2 regions of the Caloramator sp. E03 genome follow, and region 1 is predicted to be linked to the other one. Evidence: a T-box and tRNA genes for the amino acid it is inferred to sense, from the RefSeq annotation. Region 1 holds a T-box; the other holds one or more tRNA genes.
The links. The T-box of region 1 lies ahead of alaS (alanine--tRNA ligase). A T-box ahead of a tRNA ligase gene usually reads a tRNA of that ligase, here a tRNA-Ala.
Positions count from the first base shown of each region.

Region 2: it has a tRNA-Ala gene. The T-box ahead of alaS (alanine--tRNA ligase) is inferred to sense a tRNA for this amino acid. The anticodon was not compared.

Region 1 is NZ_CP040093.1:542,590-551,133, forward strand. Features, by position in the region: gene FDN13_RS02870 (ribonuclease J) at 1-131, opposite strand, end outside; gene FDN13_RS02875 (Fur family transcriptional regulator) at 251-706, opposite strand; gene sfsA (DNA/RNA nuclease SfsA) at 793-1,476, opposite strand; gene FDN13_RS02885 (DUF1292 domain-containing protein) at 1,542-1,820, opposite strand; gene ruvX (Holliday junction resolvase RuvX) at 1,884-2,297, opposite strand; gene FDN13_RS02895 (aldo/keto reductase) at 2,311-3,261, opposite strand; gene FDN13_RS02900 (IreB family regulatory phosphoprotein) at 3,370-3,627, opposite strand; gene alaS (alanine--tRNA ligase) at 3,738-6,374, opposite strand; T-box leader at 6,427-6,632, opposite strand; gene FDN13_RS02910 (AI-2E family transporter) at 6,732-7,739, opposite strand; gene FDN13_RS02915 (PRC-barrel domain-containing protein) at 7,747-8,259, opposite strand.
Region 2 is NZ_CP040093.1:1,530,401-1,538,944, reverse strand. Features, by position in the region: rRNA gene FDN13_RS07640 (23S ribosomal RNA) at 1-1,462, shown strand, start outside; rRNA gene rrf (5S ribosomal RNA) at 1,493-1,609, shown strand; tRNA gene FDN13_RS07630 (tRNA-Ile) at 1,614-1,690, shown strand; tRNA gene FDN13_RS07625 (tRNA-Ala) at 1,708-1,783, shown strand; rRNA gene rrf (5S ribosomal RNA) at 1,790-1,906, shown strand; gene FDN13_RS07615 (uracil-DNA glycosylase) at 2,509-3,060, shown strand; gene FDN13_RS07610 (DUF3892 domain-containing protein) at 3,154-3,369, shown strand; gene FDN13_RS07605 (DUF3892 domain-containing protein) at 3,378-3,593, shown strand; gene FDN13_RS07600 (uracil-DNA glycosylase) at 3,745-4,344, shown strand; gene murD (UDP-N-acetylmuramoyl-L-alanine--D-glutamate ligase) at 4,334-5,701, shown strand; gene FDN13_RS07590 (sodium-dependent transporter) at 5,882-7,264, shown strand; gene FDN13_RS07585 (VanZ family protein) at 7,364-7,807, shown strand; tRNA gene FDN13_RS07580 (tRNA-Lys) at 7,919-7,994, shown strand; rRNA gene FDN13_RS07575 (16S ribosomal RNA) at 8,489-8,544, shown strand, end outside.

The DNA of each region.
Region 1 (8,544 bases):
TCTTCCTCTGGAAACATAAGCCCGCAATCTATGACTATTATATCATTTTTATATTCAATAACAGTCATATTCTTTCCAATCTCATTAACTCCTCCAAGTGGAATAACTTTTACTTTATCTTTTTTTGCCAAACACATTTTCCCTCCTTCGTTGTCCCATATATTACCAATTATATATAAAATAAAATCAATCAATTTTATTCATTTACAATATAATGATTTTAACCTGCAATATAGTATATAGTCAACATTTACTTTGAGTACTTGCATTTGCTACAATATCCAAAAAACTTAACACTATGATTAGTTATTTTAAAATCATACTTTTGCTCAATTTTTTCCTCAAGTGTTTCTAACAAGTCCCCTTCCACCTCTTCAACATTTCCACAATTTATACAAACAAGATGATGATGTTGATGATCCTCCTCTTCATGTATTAGCTCATATCTATTACATCCATCATCAAAATTCATTCTACATACAAGCCCCATCTTCTCCAAAAGTTGAAGAGTTCTATATACTGTTGCAAGACCTATTTCAGGGCATTCTTTTTTTACAATATCATATATTTCCTCCGTTGAAAGATGCTTTCCTTCATTATCTATTATAACATTAAGTACAGCTCTTCTTTGAGGAGTAAGTTTATACCCTCCTGTTTTTAAACGCTGCTTAAGTTTTTCATTTTCATCTTTGGAAAATACAATCATATTTACACCTCAATTCAAAAGCTAATCAATTTATTTTACAATATTTTACATGAATTGTCAAGAGATTCTCAATTGAAATAAAGCTTTTAAAAAAATATTTCAATTTCGTCTTTAATATTAATTTCATTAATATCTACAAAACATCTATATGCCTTTACGATAACTCCCCTATCATAAGCTTTTTTTAGTTTTTCCCCAAAAATTTTATCAATTTTGTAGTTCGGTGTAAAGCTTTCAACATAATCCATAAAAGCAATTATTACTATCGCAGCTCTATATTTATTATTAGCCATTATTAGTTCGTCTATGTGTTTTCTACCTCTTTCTGTCGGTGCATCAGGAAATTTTGATATCCCATTTTCTTCATAAGTTGCACATTTTACCTCAACAAAAATACCATTATAGATTTCATCTTCAATAAAAAAATCAAACCTACTGTTTGAATACTGTACTTCTCTTTTTATTTTACCTTTTACCCAATCTATTCTTCCATTTGTCACTGCTTCTTCAAATACTTTGTTTGCTAAAGAAGAATTAACACATACTATATTTTTATCCTTGTAAACATGAAGCAAGCTATATTTTGTCTTTCTATTTGGTTTATCACTTTTCTGAAGAATAACTTTAGTTCCTTCATAAAGTAGTTCAGTCATCCTTCCAGTATTAGGTACATGAACTAATTCAATTCTATCATCAACCTTGATTAATGCCTCAAACCTATTAATCCTTTTAATACATAAGCCATTGACCTTTTCTCCCTGTATAAACATTATACTTACCTCATCACTGAATTAAATCTTATATATAAAACAAAGGATATACCAATGGTATATCCTTATTCTTCGTCATCTTCAAAGTCTTCTTCATTTAACCATTCTTCATAAGCAGCTGCAACCTTTTCAAATTCATCATCATCTTCAATAGTTGTAAGCATTTCTTCTCCATCTTCATTTGTTGTAAGTTTTAGTACAACTGCATCTTCTTCATTTTCTTCATCTACAGGGTATAACACATAGTATTCATTTCCATCAACTTCAAGAGCAGTTATAACTTCAAATTCAGTTTCTACTCCATCCTCATCAGTTAATACTACAGTATTTTCGTTGTTTTCCATAGCAAACACCTCTTTTCTAATTATAATGTTATTGTAATTTTATTTTTAAAAGCTGTCAATCATTTATTTGTTAATTCTGTTAAGATAAGTTTGTAGTATATATGTTGCTGCAATAGTGTCAATTACTTCCTTTCTCTTTTTTCTAGAAACATCAGCATCTATTAACATCTTTTCTGCTGCTACAGTTGTCAATCTCTCATCTTCTAATTCTATATCTAACTTTATTCTGCCCTTTAATTTATCACAAAAATCAATAATCTTTTCTGCCCTTGGACCTATTGTTCCATTCATGTTTTTAGGAAAGCCTACAACTATTTTTTCAACCTGATATTCATTGATAATATTTAGTATTTCATTTATGTCTTTTTTAATACCTGTTCTTTTTATAGTTTTTATTCCCTGTGCCGTCCAACCTAAGGGATCACTTATTGCAACTCCTATAGTTTTGTCTCCAATATCAAGTCCCATTATCCTCAAGATTTTATCCTCCCTATACTATTTTTATACAAAATTCTGGGCAATATGCTGAACAATATCCGCAAAGAACACATTTATCTTCATCTACTTTTGCCTTATTATTAACAACTTTTATTGCCTTATTTTTACACTTTTTTTCACATTCTCCGCAACCTTTACACCAACTATCTATATGCAATCTTCTTTTTCTATTTTTAAGTTTTGTAAGTATATCTTCATCAATCGTTCTTCCTTCAAATATGGAAATATTTGTATATACCTCTTCTAAGGATTGCATACCTACTGCAATAGAATGTATGTTAGGATTATTTAAAACAAAACTGAAGCATTCTGTTGAATTTGACATGAGGTTTCCACCCCCAAGAGGCTTCATTGAATATATTCCTTTCCCAGATTTATTTGCTTTTTCAACTGCCTTTAGCATATCATCAATACTACCATCTATAATTCCAAGTCCTTTTATGTTTACAATAGGATGTATAACATCTATCTCTTCCATAGTGCATATAGCTTCAACCACTTCAACAGCATGTGTTGAAACTCCTACTGCATCTATTATTCCACATTTTTTTGCATCTATAAGATATCTTAAGGCCTCAGAATGCCCTTTTAATGTTAATCTGCTTTCCTGCTCATGAAGGCAAAATATGCTTAATTTTTTTAGTCCAAGCTCTTCTAATGCTTCCTGAACACTTTCTCTCATACCTTCATAAGTGTAATCATAAGATTTTGATGATATTATTATGTTTTTATTTTTTGAAAGCTCAATTGCTCTTTTTATATATGGATATGTCTTATATAGTTTTGCAGTATCTATAAAATTAACCCCCATATCAAATGCAGTTGCAATAACTTTTGCTCCTTCTTCTATATCTAGATTTGCTTGCAGAGGTCCCACAGTAAGCCCTCCAAAGCATAGCTTTGAAACTACCAAACCAGTTTTCCCAAGTCTGACATATTCCAACACTAATACCTCCAATTATATAAAATATAGACGGTACGAAAAATACCGTCTATATTTTATATATAATTTTAATAACTTTTATCACTTTGACTCTTAATAAACATCAATTTATTTTTCATTTATAAAGCCTCTTAAAAGCTCTTCTAATATTTCATCTCTTTCAAGCTTTCTTATTTTTGCTCTTGCATTTTTATAGCTTGTGATATATGTAGGATCACCTGAAAGTATATAACCAACAAGCTGATTAATAGGGTTATATCCTTTTTCTTTAAGTGCATCATATACCTCATTAAGTATCTCTTTTATTTTTTCTCTATTTTCCATATTAAATTTGTATTGCATAGTACCTTCTTGGCGTTCGGTCATAAAAACCACACCTTTCCCACGTTATTAACTATAAACATAATATACCACTATATTAAAATTAAATCAAATATGAAATTAGTAATTTAAAAAATTTAAGGCGGTAAACCGCCTTATTTAATCATATTTTCGATTATAGAATACACGCTTTCGAGGGCTTGAGTAACTTTACTTGTATCCTTTCCTCCTGCTTGAGCCATATCTGGTCTTCCTCCACCGCCTCCACCAGTTATCTTTGCAACTTCTTTAACTAGATTTCCTGCATGAATTCCAGATGCTACTGCATCTTTACTTGCCATAGCAATAAAGGTTACTTTTCCATCCTTAACATTAGCAAGGACAACAGCAGATTTTCCAAGCTTATCTCTTAACCTGTCTCCAAGTTCCCTTAAAGCATCTGCATCAAGTTCAAGACAAGCTACTGCCACCTTTATCCCTTTTATATCCTTTGCAGAATCTATTATTTGTTGTAAAGAACCTAAAGCCATTTTAGATTTTAAGTTTTCAATCTCTTTATCTTTATCCTTAACTTCCTGAATTAAAGCTTCAGCTCTTCTAACTATATCATTTATTTGAGTCTTTAATGCTAAAGCAGTATTTTTTAAAGTATTTTCCAAGTTTTCAACATAATTTAAAGCACCTTTTCCAGTAACAGCCTCAATCCTTCTAATACCTGCAGCGACTCCTCCTTCAGATATTATCTTAAACAGACCTAATGTAGAAGTATTTGAAACATGTGTGCCTCCACAAAGTTCAATGCTAAATTCTCCAGCTTTAACTACTCTTACGATATTACCATATTTTTCACCAAACAACGCCATTGCACCCATATTTTTTGCTTCATCAATTGTAGTTTCAATAGTTTTAACATCTAATCCTTCTAAAATCTTTTCATTTACCATGTTCTCAATTCTTCTTAAATCCTCATAAGAAATAGCTTCAAAATGGGTGAAATCAAATCTTAATCTATCATAAGATACTCGAGAGCCAGATTGTTCTACATGGTTTCCAAGTATTTTTCTTAATGCAGCATGAAGAAGGTGTGTTGCTGTGTGGTTTCTTGCAATATCAAGTCTTCTATCCCTATCAACTACAGTACTAACAATTGAATTTACTTTAATGCTTCCCTCAATTACCTTTCCAACATGTATTACTTTATCATTAGCTGTTTTTTTACAATCAAATACCTCAACTTTAAATCCGTTTCCAATTAAGTATCCCCTATCTCCTATTTGACCTCCCATTTCAGCATAAAAAGATGTATTGTCAAGTATTACTGAAACATCATCGCCTTCATTTGCCATATCAACAACATCTCCATTTGAAACTATAACAAGTACTTTACCTTCTGATTTTGTATCTGTATATCCAGAGAATTTAGTTGTAATTTCTGCAGGAAGTGTCATATATATATCCATTTCTGTTCCCATATAGTTTGTTTCTTCCCTTGCAGCCCTTGCTCTTTCTCTTTGCATTTTCATCTCTTCATTAAAACCATCTATGTCTACTTTCATTCCTTGTTCATCAAGTATTTCAATAGTTAACTCAAGTGGAAAACCATAAGTATCATAAAGCTTGAATGTATTTGCTCCCGATAATATGTCTTTACCTTCTTTTCTAAGATCATCTATATATTGATTGAGTATAATCATTCCTTGATCAATAGTTTCGTCAAACCTTTCTTCTTCAAGCTTTATAACCTTCTTTATATAATCTTTCTTTTCCTCAAGCTGTGGATATGCATCCCGTGAGTTTTCAATTACAACATCACAAAGCTCCCAAAGGAAAGTTCTATTTACTCCAAGAAGTTTCCCGTGCCTTGCAGCTCTTCTTAAAAGCCTCCTTAAAACATATCCTCTACCTTCATTTGAAGGAAGTATACCATCACTTACCATAAAAGTAACGCTTCTTATATGATCCGTAATAAGTCTTAAAGATACATCTTTTTTGCTATCATTCTTATATGTAGTGTTTGAAATTCTACAAACTTCATTTAATATGTTTTTCATAGTATCTATATCAAATATACTATTCACACCTTGCATTATCGTTGCAATTCTTTCAAGCCCCATACCTGTATCTATGTTAGGGTTTTGAAGTCTATTGTAGTTTCCATTTTCATCTTTATCAAACTGTGTAAAAACAAGATTCCAAAACTCAATAACTCTATCTTCTTCTCCAGCCTTTAAAAATTCTTCAAGCGTATTTATTTTACCTTCTCCTCTGTCAAAGTGTATTTCAGAGCAAGGCCCACATGGTCCTTGACCTATTTCCCAAAAGTTATCTTCTTTGCCAAGTCTAAATATCCTTTTTGGATCTATATCAGTTTTGTTTACCCATATATTGTATGCTTCATCATCATCAAGATATATTGTTACATAAAGCTTATCCTTAGGAATCTCTAAAACATTGGTTACAAACTCCCAGGCCCATGGTATTGCACTCTCTTTAAAATAATCACCAAAGGAAAAATTACCAAGCATTTCAAAAAAAGTTGCATGCCTTGCAGTTTTTCCTACTCTCTCAATGTCCCCAGTTCTAATGCATTTTTGGCATGTTGTAACTCTTCTTCTTGGAGGTATTTGTTGACCAGTAAAATAAGGTTTTAAAGGAGCCATACCTGCATTTATAAGAAGAAGGCTTTTATCATTTTGTGGAATTAGCGAAAAGCTTGGAAGTCTCAAATGACCTTTTTCTTCAAAAAAAGATAAATATTTTTCTCTTATTTGATTTACACCCATCCACTTCATGTTATCCCTCCTAATTTGCTTATATATAATATTAAAAAAGCCCTCATCCCTAATTAGGGACGAAGACTTATTACTCCGTGGTACCACCCTTATTACCATAAAGGTCACTTTAAACTATAACGGATGAACCGTCTTTGCCTACTAAATTCAGCAAAGAAGCTTTGGGACTGCTTCCACTATATCCTCTAAGGACTCTCACCACCCGTCCTCTCTCTTAAAGAAAGATTATAGCGTACTCCTTCCCTTCATAGCCTTTAACTTCTAATCATTATATATAATATGGTCATATTTGTCAATTGTATTTGCTTATACAATTCTTGGTTAAATTATAATAGATTCAAACATCTCCTAAAACAATCAATATAAACTTCTAAGTATATATCTATAAGCTACTTTTATTATACCTGCAATTGGAATTGAAAGTACAAGACCCCATCCTCCAAAAAACTTTCCACCAATTAAAAGTATTATCATTATAAAAACTGGATGTAATCCTATACTCTCTCCCATAAGCTTTGGTGCTACAACACCACTTTCAAACTCCTGTATTATAAAAAAAACAACTACAACTATCAGAGACTTATTTAATGACTGTGAAGATGCTGATATAAAAGCTGGTAAAAATCCTATTACTGGCCCAAAATAAGGTATTATATTTACTATACCGTTTATGAATGCAATAATTAAAGGATATTTTATTTTAAGTATTACCATAGCTATAAAGGTTAAAAAAAATATAATTATTGATAAAATTATCTGGCTTTTTATAAAACTACCAATAACTTTGTCTATTTCACTTCCAAGCTCAATTACTTTATTTCTTATCCTGCTTGGAATAAAAGATTTTATAAAATTTATTAAGTATTCTTTATCCGTTAAGAAATAATAAACAAATACAGGCATTAATATAAAAGTTGGTATCTCCATTGAAAATTCTATTATATCATTAAAAAACTTTCTTAAATAACTTGTTACAACCATTTCAACTTTAATAATACTACTATCAACTACTGATTTCATATAAGAAGGAAGAGAATTGTATCCTATGTTTATTTTAAAACTATCAACTATTCTTCTATATTCATCTATATTCTGAATAAGTGAAAGAATATCTTTTACTATACCTGGTACTATAATAATTATTAATATAAAAAAAAGAGTTAAGAAAAATAAAACAGATAAAAAAGCAGCAATTTTTATACTTATCCCTTTGGATTTTAAATAATCTGTTAATGGGTTCAGCATATAAGCAATAAAAATAGAAAATAATATTGGTTTTAAAAAACTCATCAAATAATAAGCTAATAAAATTATAGTTAGATAAAATAACGTTATAATTATTTTTTTAGCCTCAATTTTTATCATAAACTTATCACCTTACTAAATTCTTAAATGATATGATATTGGTTATATCTATATCATCTTCATCAACAATTATTTTTTCTTTACCAAAAACAGTTTTCTCATTTATTATTATTATCTTTCTTCCTTCAAAAATATCTTCATAAAAACCTCTCTTACAGATTAATGCTTTTAATTCTCCATTAAATTCATCAAAAATCAAATCATTTAAAGCTCCAAGCCTTTTTCCATTAATATCTATTATTTCTTTGTCCATAAAATTTTGAAGCATTATATATTTATACTTTTTTATAAAACTCTGATTCAACTTGTAAATATCGTTTTTAATAACTATAACATCTTCGTATTTTTCTACATCTCTAATTAGAAGTAAATTAAAGGTAGGAAATATATTTTTTGTAGTAATAATAAAAGAATATATTTTTAATTTATTTATATCAATTAAAAAATCTTCTATTCTTCCAATTATATTTCCTTTTTTATCAACAACACTGCAGCCTCTAACATCAAGATATTTTTTCACATTAATCACATCCTTTTAAGTTGTAGTATGAGTTCTTTTGCTATATAATTCTAATAGATTTTATAAGAGGTGAAAGAAATGAATAAGAACATTTATAATGCATTTATTATATGTATTATCTGCATACTTCCCTTAATTATAACGCCAAACAGACTTGATTATTATTACGAGGCTAAAACATATCTGCTGTATATTTTGTGTTTTTTTACATTTATACCATTTATTCTTCTAAAATTAAAAAAACATTTTAATGATAACAAATTAATTTATTATATACTTTTTGCT
Region 2 (8,544 bases), 990 kb from region 1:
ATAGACCGTTATTAGAGATGGGGTGACGCAGGAGGATAGGCTGAGCGCATTTTTGGCTAAGTGCGTCCAAGGGCTGAGTCAGACTTTCAAGGCAAATCCGGGAAGTTAATGACAGGGCTTGATGGGGAGCCCGTAAGGGTGAAGCAGCTGATTTCACACTGCCAAGAAAAGCCTCTATCGAGGGATGTGGTGCCCGTACCGCAAACCGACACAGGTAGGTGAGGAGAGAATCCTAAGACGAGCGAGAGAACCCTTGTTAAGGAACTCGGCAAATTGACCCCGTAACTTCGGGAGAAGGGGTGCTCTAGAGATAGAGCCGCAGAGAATAGGCCCAGGCAACTGTTTAGCAAAAACACAGGTCTCTGCTAAATCGCAAGATGATGTATAGGGGCTGACGCCTGCCCGGTGCTGGAAGGTTAAGGGGAAAGGTTAGCGCAAGCGAAGCTTTGAACCGAAGCCCCAGTAAACGGCGGCCGTAACTATAACGGTCCTAAGGTAGCGAAATTCCTTGTCGGGTAAGTTCCGACCCGCACGAATGGCGTAATGACCTGGGCACTGTCTCAACAAGGGACTCGGCGAAATTGTAGTACCGGTGAAGATGCCGGTTACCCGCGATTGGACGGAAAGACCCCGTAGAGCTTTACTGTAGCTTAGCATTGAGTTTCGGTATTGTCTGTACAGGATAGGTGGGAGACAGAGAAGGCAGGGCGTCAGCTTTGCTGGAGTCGACCTTGGGATACCACCCTGATGATACTGAAGCTCTAACCGGAGGCTTTGAATCAAGTCACGGGACATTGTTAGGTGGGCAGTTTGACTGGGGCGGTCGCCTCCTAAAGAGTAACGGAGGCGCCCAAAGGTTCCCTCAGTGCGGTTGGAAATCGCGCGGAGAGTGCAAAGGCAGAAGGGAGCTTCACTGTGAGAGAGACATCTCGAGCAGGGACGAAAGTCGGGCTTAGTGATCCGGTGGTACCGAGTGGAAGGGCCATCGCTCAACGGATAAAAGCTACCTCGGGGATAACAGGCTGATCTCCCCCAAGAGTCCACATCGACGGGGAGGTTTGGCACCTCGATGTCGGCTCGTCGCATCCTGGGGCTGAAGTAGGTCCCAAGGGTTGGGCTGTTCGCCCATTAAAGCGGCACGCGAGCTGGGTTCAGAACGTCGTGAGACAGTTCGGTCCCTATCCGTCGCGGGCGTAGGAAATTTGAGAGGAGCTGTCCTTAGTACGAGAGGACCGGGATGGACGAACCTCTGGTGCACCAGTTGTTCCGCCAGGAGCACAGCTGGGTAGCCATGTTCGGAAGGGATAAGCGCTGAAGGCATCTAAGCGCGAAGCCCACCTCAAGATGAGATTTCCCACCGTAAGGGTAAGACCCCTTGAAGAACACAAGGTTGATAGGCCAAAGGTGTAAGCGCCGTGAGGCGTTCAGCTGATTGGTACTAATAGGTCGAGGGCTTGATCAATAATTTGCTGTGCAGTTTTGAAAGAATTAATCTGGTGGTTAGGCATCCGGGGTAACACCCGTTCCCATTCCGAACACGAAGGTTAAGCCCGGGTGCGCCGATGATACTAAGCTGGAGACGGCTTGGAAAAGTAGGTGTCTGCCAGATAATTGGGCCTTTAGCTCAGCTGGCTAGAGCAACCGGCTCATAACCGGTCGGTCCGGGGTTCGAATCCCTGAAGGCCCACCAATTTTATATATTTTCGTGGGGGTATAGCTCAGTTGGGAGAGCACCTGCCTTGCAAGCAGGGGGTCAAGAGTTCGAATCTCTTTATCTCCACCATTTTAATTTGGTGGTTAGGCATCCGGGGTAACACCCGTTCCCATTCCGAACACGAAGGTTAAGCCTGGGTGCGACGATGATACTAAGCTGGAGACGGCTTGGGAAAGTAGGTGTCTGCCAAATAAAAAATACTCTAAGATTTTCTTAGGGTATTTTTTATTTATATAAATGTTATAAAGTGCAGAAAAAAAGCCAGGGGGTTCACCTGGCTAAGGTCAGTTAATAGGGTTCAATCATGGGGATATGTTATATGAAAGGGCTCTTATTTGCTAAATAAACTTCTAACTACTATAAGTATATCATATTTAAAATTATATTTGCAATATATAAAGTTCAAAATCTTTATAATATTATATCCTATTACAAATTATAAATAATTATAAACAAAAATAGTAATATAGCATAACACATATAATGCTGCTTATGAATCCAATGAAAATACAAATATATTTTGATTTTCTATTAGATTTACGGTTATTTATTATAAGCAATGATATTATAAAGCCTATTGGAATAGGAACTTTGTTATTTATATAAACAAAAATACCTGATAATATAAAATACACAAATATTTTTATTATGAAACATTCTTCTTCAGATCTCTTATATTTTTGTGATATAATTGTTACAATAATAAAAGTTATAGCAATAAGACATGTAAGGATTATCATAATTTCACCCCAAAAAAATATATTAAAGTTTAAGCTTTATTAGAAGGTGAAAATGTGTATAATATGAATGAATTAACAGAGATAATAAATAAATGTAGAAGATGTTCTTTGCATAGTAAAAGAAAAAATGTTGTTGTTGGAGAAGGCAACATAGATGCAAAAATAATGTTTATAGGTGAGGGGCCAGGGGAAGAGGAGGATAATACAGGTAGACCTTTTGTAGGTAGGGCTGGTCAGCTTTTAACGAGAATGATTGAGGCAATTGAACTAAAAAGGGAAGATGTTTATATTGCAAACATAGTAAAATGTAGGCCTCCTAATAATAGAGTTCCTTTAGAAGAAGAAGCCATAAAGTGCCTACCATATTTAAGATATCAAGTTGCAATTGTAAGACCAAAGATTATAGTTTGTCTTGGTGCAACCTCAGCAAAGTATATAATAAGCAGGGAAATTAGAATAACTAAAGATAGAGGAGTTTGGTATCAAAAAGGTAATTTTTATATAATCCCAACATATCATCCTTCAGCTCTTTTAAGGGATCCAAGTAAAAAAAAGGATTCATGGGAAGATTTTAAAAATATTAGGGATAAACTTAAAAAATTGTGATATGCCTTTCATATTATGTGAAAGGTTTTTTTAATGCAGTATATTTTGATAAATATAGTTAAAAATAAAATAGGAGGGATGATATTGTATAAAGTGATAGGTGTAAAACATGATGATAAAGGAGAAATAGTAGCTTATAAATTAGATAATGGTAAAATAATATCAAAGGAGGAAGGTATAATTTATGCTGAAAATGGTCAGATAGCTAATGTGAGAGTTGGGGTTTCAAAAAAAGGTGAAAAGTATTTAAGAAGTCTTCCTGATGGTAATGAAGAAAATAATTTAGATAATTTACCAGAGATAAGGTAGGTGTTTTTTTGAAAGACTTAAAAGTAGAAAAGATAATAAAAGATGGTACAAAGAACATAATAGGTTATGAACTAAATACAGGTTCTATAATTGATAATGAGCAAGCAGTTTTTATGATTAAAAAAGGTGAATTGGGAAATGTAAAAATAATTTGTGATGAAAAAGGTAAAGAAAAAATACAGGGAATAGGTTTTAATATAGAAAACTTACCAGAAGTGAAATAGGTGGAAAACAAACCACCTATTTCACTTTTTTAATATTTTTACTTATTGTAAAATAGATATATAAAATTAAATTAAAAGTGAATAAAATAAAGGAAGGAAATATGTTTTTATAGGAAAAATCATTTATTAATAGATTTTAGGAGGAAATTAGATGGAAGTATTAAAAAAGATAGAAGAAGAATACATGCAACTTGTTAAAAATAGGTTAGGAGAAAATTATAAAGTAGTATTTGGAGAAGGAAGTATTAATGCTAAAATTATGTTAATAGGTGAGGCACCTGGGGAAAGGGAGGAAGAGATGCAAAGACCTTTTGTTGGGCAAGCGGGAAAAAATCTTGATGAATTTTTAGATATTTTAGGACTTAGTAGAAATGAAATATATATAACTAATGTGGTTAAAATTAGACCATTTAAGATTAATGAAAAAACTAAAAGAAAATCAAATAGACCTCCAAATAGTTTTGAAATTGAAATGTCTATAGAAACATTAAAAAAAGAAATTGAAATTATAAAACCTAAAATTATTGTAACTCTTGGGAATATTCCCTTAAGGGCAGTTTTAAATGATAAAAAAGCATCAATAGGTAAATATCATGGAAAAGCTATTAAATTTGATAAGTTTATTGTTTTTCCTCTATACCATCCTGCCAGTATAATTTATAATAGATCTTTAAAACAGGTATACCATGATGATGTATTAGCATTGAAATCTTTAATGAAAAATAGAGAGGAGAATGAAATTGAATTATAATATAAAAGAATTTAAAGAGAGTGTAAAAGGGAAAAAAGTAGCTGTTGTAGGTATAGGTGTTAGTAATGCTCCATTAATAGAAATGCTTTTAAATTATGGAGCTGAGGTTATCGCCTGTGATAAAAAAGAAGACTTTGGGGAATTAGAGGAAAAATTTAAAAATAAAAATGTAAAATTTTTTCTTGGTAAAGACTATCTAAAAGGTGTTTTAAATTCTGATATAATATTCAGGACACCTTCCTTAAGACCGGATAATGAATATTTAAAAATTGCTAAAGAAAAAGGTGCTTATGTTACCTCAGAAATAAGAGAGTTTTTAAAATATTGTCCAGCAAAAATATTTGGAGTAACAGGGAGTGATGGAAAAACTACTACAACAACTCTTATATATGAAATGCTTAAAGAAGAGGGATATAGAGTTTTTCTTGGAGGAAATATCGGAAATCCCTTATTAAATAGGATTGAAGAAATTGATATGGAGGATTATGTTGTAGTTGAACTTTCAAGTTTTCAATTAATGGATGTTGATTATTCTCCTAATGTTTCTGTAATTACCAATTTGAGTCCTAACCATTTAGATATACATAAGGGAATGGATGAGTATATTAATTCAAAGAAAAACATATTTCTTTATCAAAAGTTAAATGATATTGTAATATTGAATGAAGATAATGAAATAACCAATTCTATGAAAGGTGAAATAAGAAGCAACATAAGAACTTTTAGTATGAAAGATAGTAATGCTTTTTCATATTTTGATGGACAAAATCTTATATGCAATAATAATGTAATTTGCAATGTAAAAGATGTTAAACTCATAGGAATGCATAATATTGAAAACCTTTTAGCAGCTTTTTCAGCGGTGTATGGATTTGTATCCTTAGATAGTATGAGAAAAGTTGCAACTAATTTTACTGGAGTTGAGCATAGAATTGAGTTTGTTAGAGAAATTGATGGAATTAAGTTTTATAATGATTCAATTGCATCAAGTCCCACAAGGACAGTGGCTGGGCTAAAATCTTTTAATAAGAAGGTCATACTTATTGCAGGGGGCTATGATAAAAAAATACCTTTTGATGAGCTTGCAGTAGAAGGAATAGATAAAATAAAAACACTAATTTTAATGGGTGCAACAAAGGAGAAAATAGAAAAAGCCTTTGAAGATGAAATGGAAAAGAGAAATATAAATATTCCAATATTGAAAGTGGATACCCTTGAGGAAGCAGTAAAGAAAGCTTATAATTTAGCACAAAGTGGAGATATTATAACATTATCTCCTGCTTGTGCAAGTTTCGATATGTTTAGAAATTTTGAAGAAAGAGGAAAGAAGTTTAAAGAAATTGTAATGAGATTATAAAGCCTTTGTATAAAAGCAAAGGCTTTATTATATACAGATTTTGAATGAAAAATAAATTTATTAAAAATATTTAAAAATATTAAGATTAATTTATTTATCGTGTTTTTTATTGATTAACTTGATTAATTATGATAAATTATTGATAATTTATACGTTATATTCTTAGAAAGGGGTACGAAAATGGATGATAGTAAAACACCATTAAAACGAGAAAAATTTTCATCGGGAATTGCTGTTTTTTTTGCAACACTGGGTTCAGCAGTAGGTTTAGGTAATATATGGAAATTTCCTTATTTAACAGGTGCAAATGGAGGGGCTGCATTTTTAATTATTTATTTAGTATGCATTGCTTTTGTAGGAATTCCAGTAATGGTATGTGAGTTTTATATTGGACGAAAAACAAGAAAAAATGCTGTTGGTGCCTTTGATAAAATAGGTGCTTCAAAGGGATGGAAAACTATAGGGTTTGCAGGTATAGGGTCAGCTTTCTTAATAATGTTTTTTTATAGTTGTGTTGCTGGGTGGGTTTATTCATACTTATTTAGAGCTATAAATGGGGACTTTGCTGGAATAAATCCTGATGCGTCGGGAGCAATGTTTACTAAAACAATTCTTGGACCTATACCTCCAATTTTATGGCAAATGATTGTTTTAATAGTTGTTTCAATAATACTTATTGCAGGGGTTCAAAAAGGAATAGAAAGAATTACAAAAACACTTATGCCGGTATTATTTATATTAATTATAGTATGTGATATAAGAGCAATAACTCTTCCCGGTGCTGCAGAAGGGTTTAGATTTCTTTTTAAACCTGATTTTTCAAGTTTAACAGCAGCAGGAATATTGACAGCTTTAGGTCTTGCATTTTTTAAGCTTTCACTTGGTATGGGAACTATGATGACTTATGGGAGTTATTTTACAGAGGATAACAATTTGATTGCAACTTCAGCAAAGGTTGCTCTCTCTGATACAATAGTATCCCTTCTTGCAGGAATTGCAATATTTCCAGCTGTATTTTCCTTTGGAATGAAACCAGGTGCAGGTCCAGGGCTTTTATTTATAACGATACCACTTGTCTTTTCAAAAATTCCACTTGGAAATTTACTTCTTGTAGCTTTCTTCTTTTTAACATCAATAGCTGCAACAACTGCTATGATGTCATTAGTTGAAGTTCCTGTTGCTTACTTTACTGAAGAAAAGGGAATGGATAGAAAAAAAGCTGTTATTACTACAACAGTGATAATGGCGATAATCGGCATACTTGCAACTCTTTCTGTAGATAAGGCAAGTGTATTAGGTAAAGTTAATATATTAGGAAAAGGATTTTTTGATTTATTTGATTATATTTCTTCAAATATATTACTTCCAATGGGTGGCCTTTTAATAGCTTTATTTGTTGGATACTTTAATAAAAAAGAAAATATTGTAAATGAACTTTCTAACGAAGGCACATTAAATAATAATAAATTAATAAATATATATTTATTTATATTAAGATTTGTAACACCAATATTGCTTATTATTGTATTTTTAAATTCTATAGGTATAATCAAAATAAAATAAAGATTAATACAGCCTTTGATAGCTTTCTATTAAAGGCTTTATTCTTTCTATGTAGTATGTTAAAATAAATCCTATAAAATTTTTGGAAGGTAATATAAAATGAATAAAAAATATAAGAGATGGCTTTATGTATTTTTATGGGCATTGATTATTTTTATGTTTTCAAATCAAAATGGAAATGATTCCTCTAACAATAATAAATTTATAATACATATTTTAAAATTATTAAATATAAATATAGATTATATATTTAAAAATAAAACTGATTTTATAATAAGAAAGTCGGCACATTTTACGGAGTATTTTATTTTTTGTTATCTTATATTTAAAGCACTATATTTAGATTTAGACCGTAAAAAGAGTTTGCTATTATCTTTATTATTTACTTTTCTTTACGCTTGTAGTGATGAATTTCATCAAATGTTTGTAGCAGGTAGAGGTCCTTCCTTTAAGGATGTAATGATTGATACTTTTGGAGGGGTATTTTATTTAATCATTAATCATTTTAGAGAAATAAAAAGAAGAAGATTTATTGATATATAGTTAATGTGATGTTAAATATTTTGGAAATATATTCATATATAAATTCTTAAAAAAAAATATTGCCATATAAAATTTCCTATGTTATAATTAATTTCGTTGTGCTAAACATTTGAGCCACTAGCTCAGTCGGCAGAGCACATGACTTTTAATCATGGTGTCCGGGGTTCGATTCCCCGGTGGCTCACCAAGATAGATGGCCTAACATATCATTTTGATATGTTAGGCCGTTTTTTTTTTTTTAGGGGTAATCCCTATTGTATTATATCAACGTTACCAGGTATATCGATAAGTATAAAAAAAAGAATTAAAGAGAAAAAAATAGTTTTATGAATATAATTTGCTCTATAAGTTAATAATAAAATCGTAATCTATTAAAGGTATGTGTTAGTATATAAAAAGTCGCTGCGATGCGGCGGCAACAAAAAATAAAAAAGTTGTTGACATAATAAAAAGCTGATGCTAAAATAACAAGTGCTGTCGCTAAGAAGCAGCAAACTAAAAGCTAAAAAATAGAAATAAAAAATATGTTGACAATGAAGAAATGACATGATATGATAATTGAGCGCCTTGATGAGAGGCAAGTTTGAACCTTGAAAATTGAACAGTGGATAAGCGAACGTACCGAGAAGTAATTCAAATAAAACAGGATTGAAATGTGGATACCACATTGAAATAAGATTTTATCTTAAGAGTTTGATCCTGGCTCAGGACGAACGCTGGCGGCGTGCCTAACACAT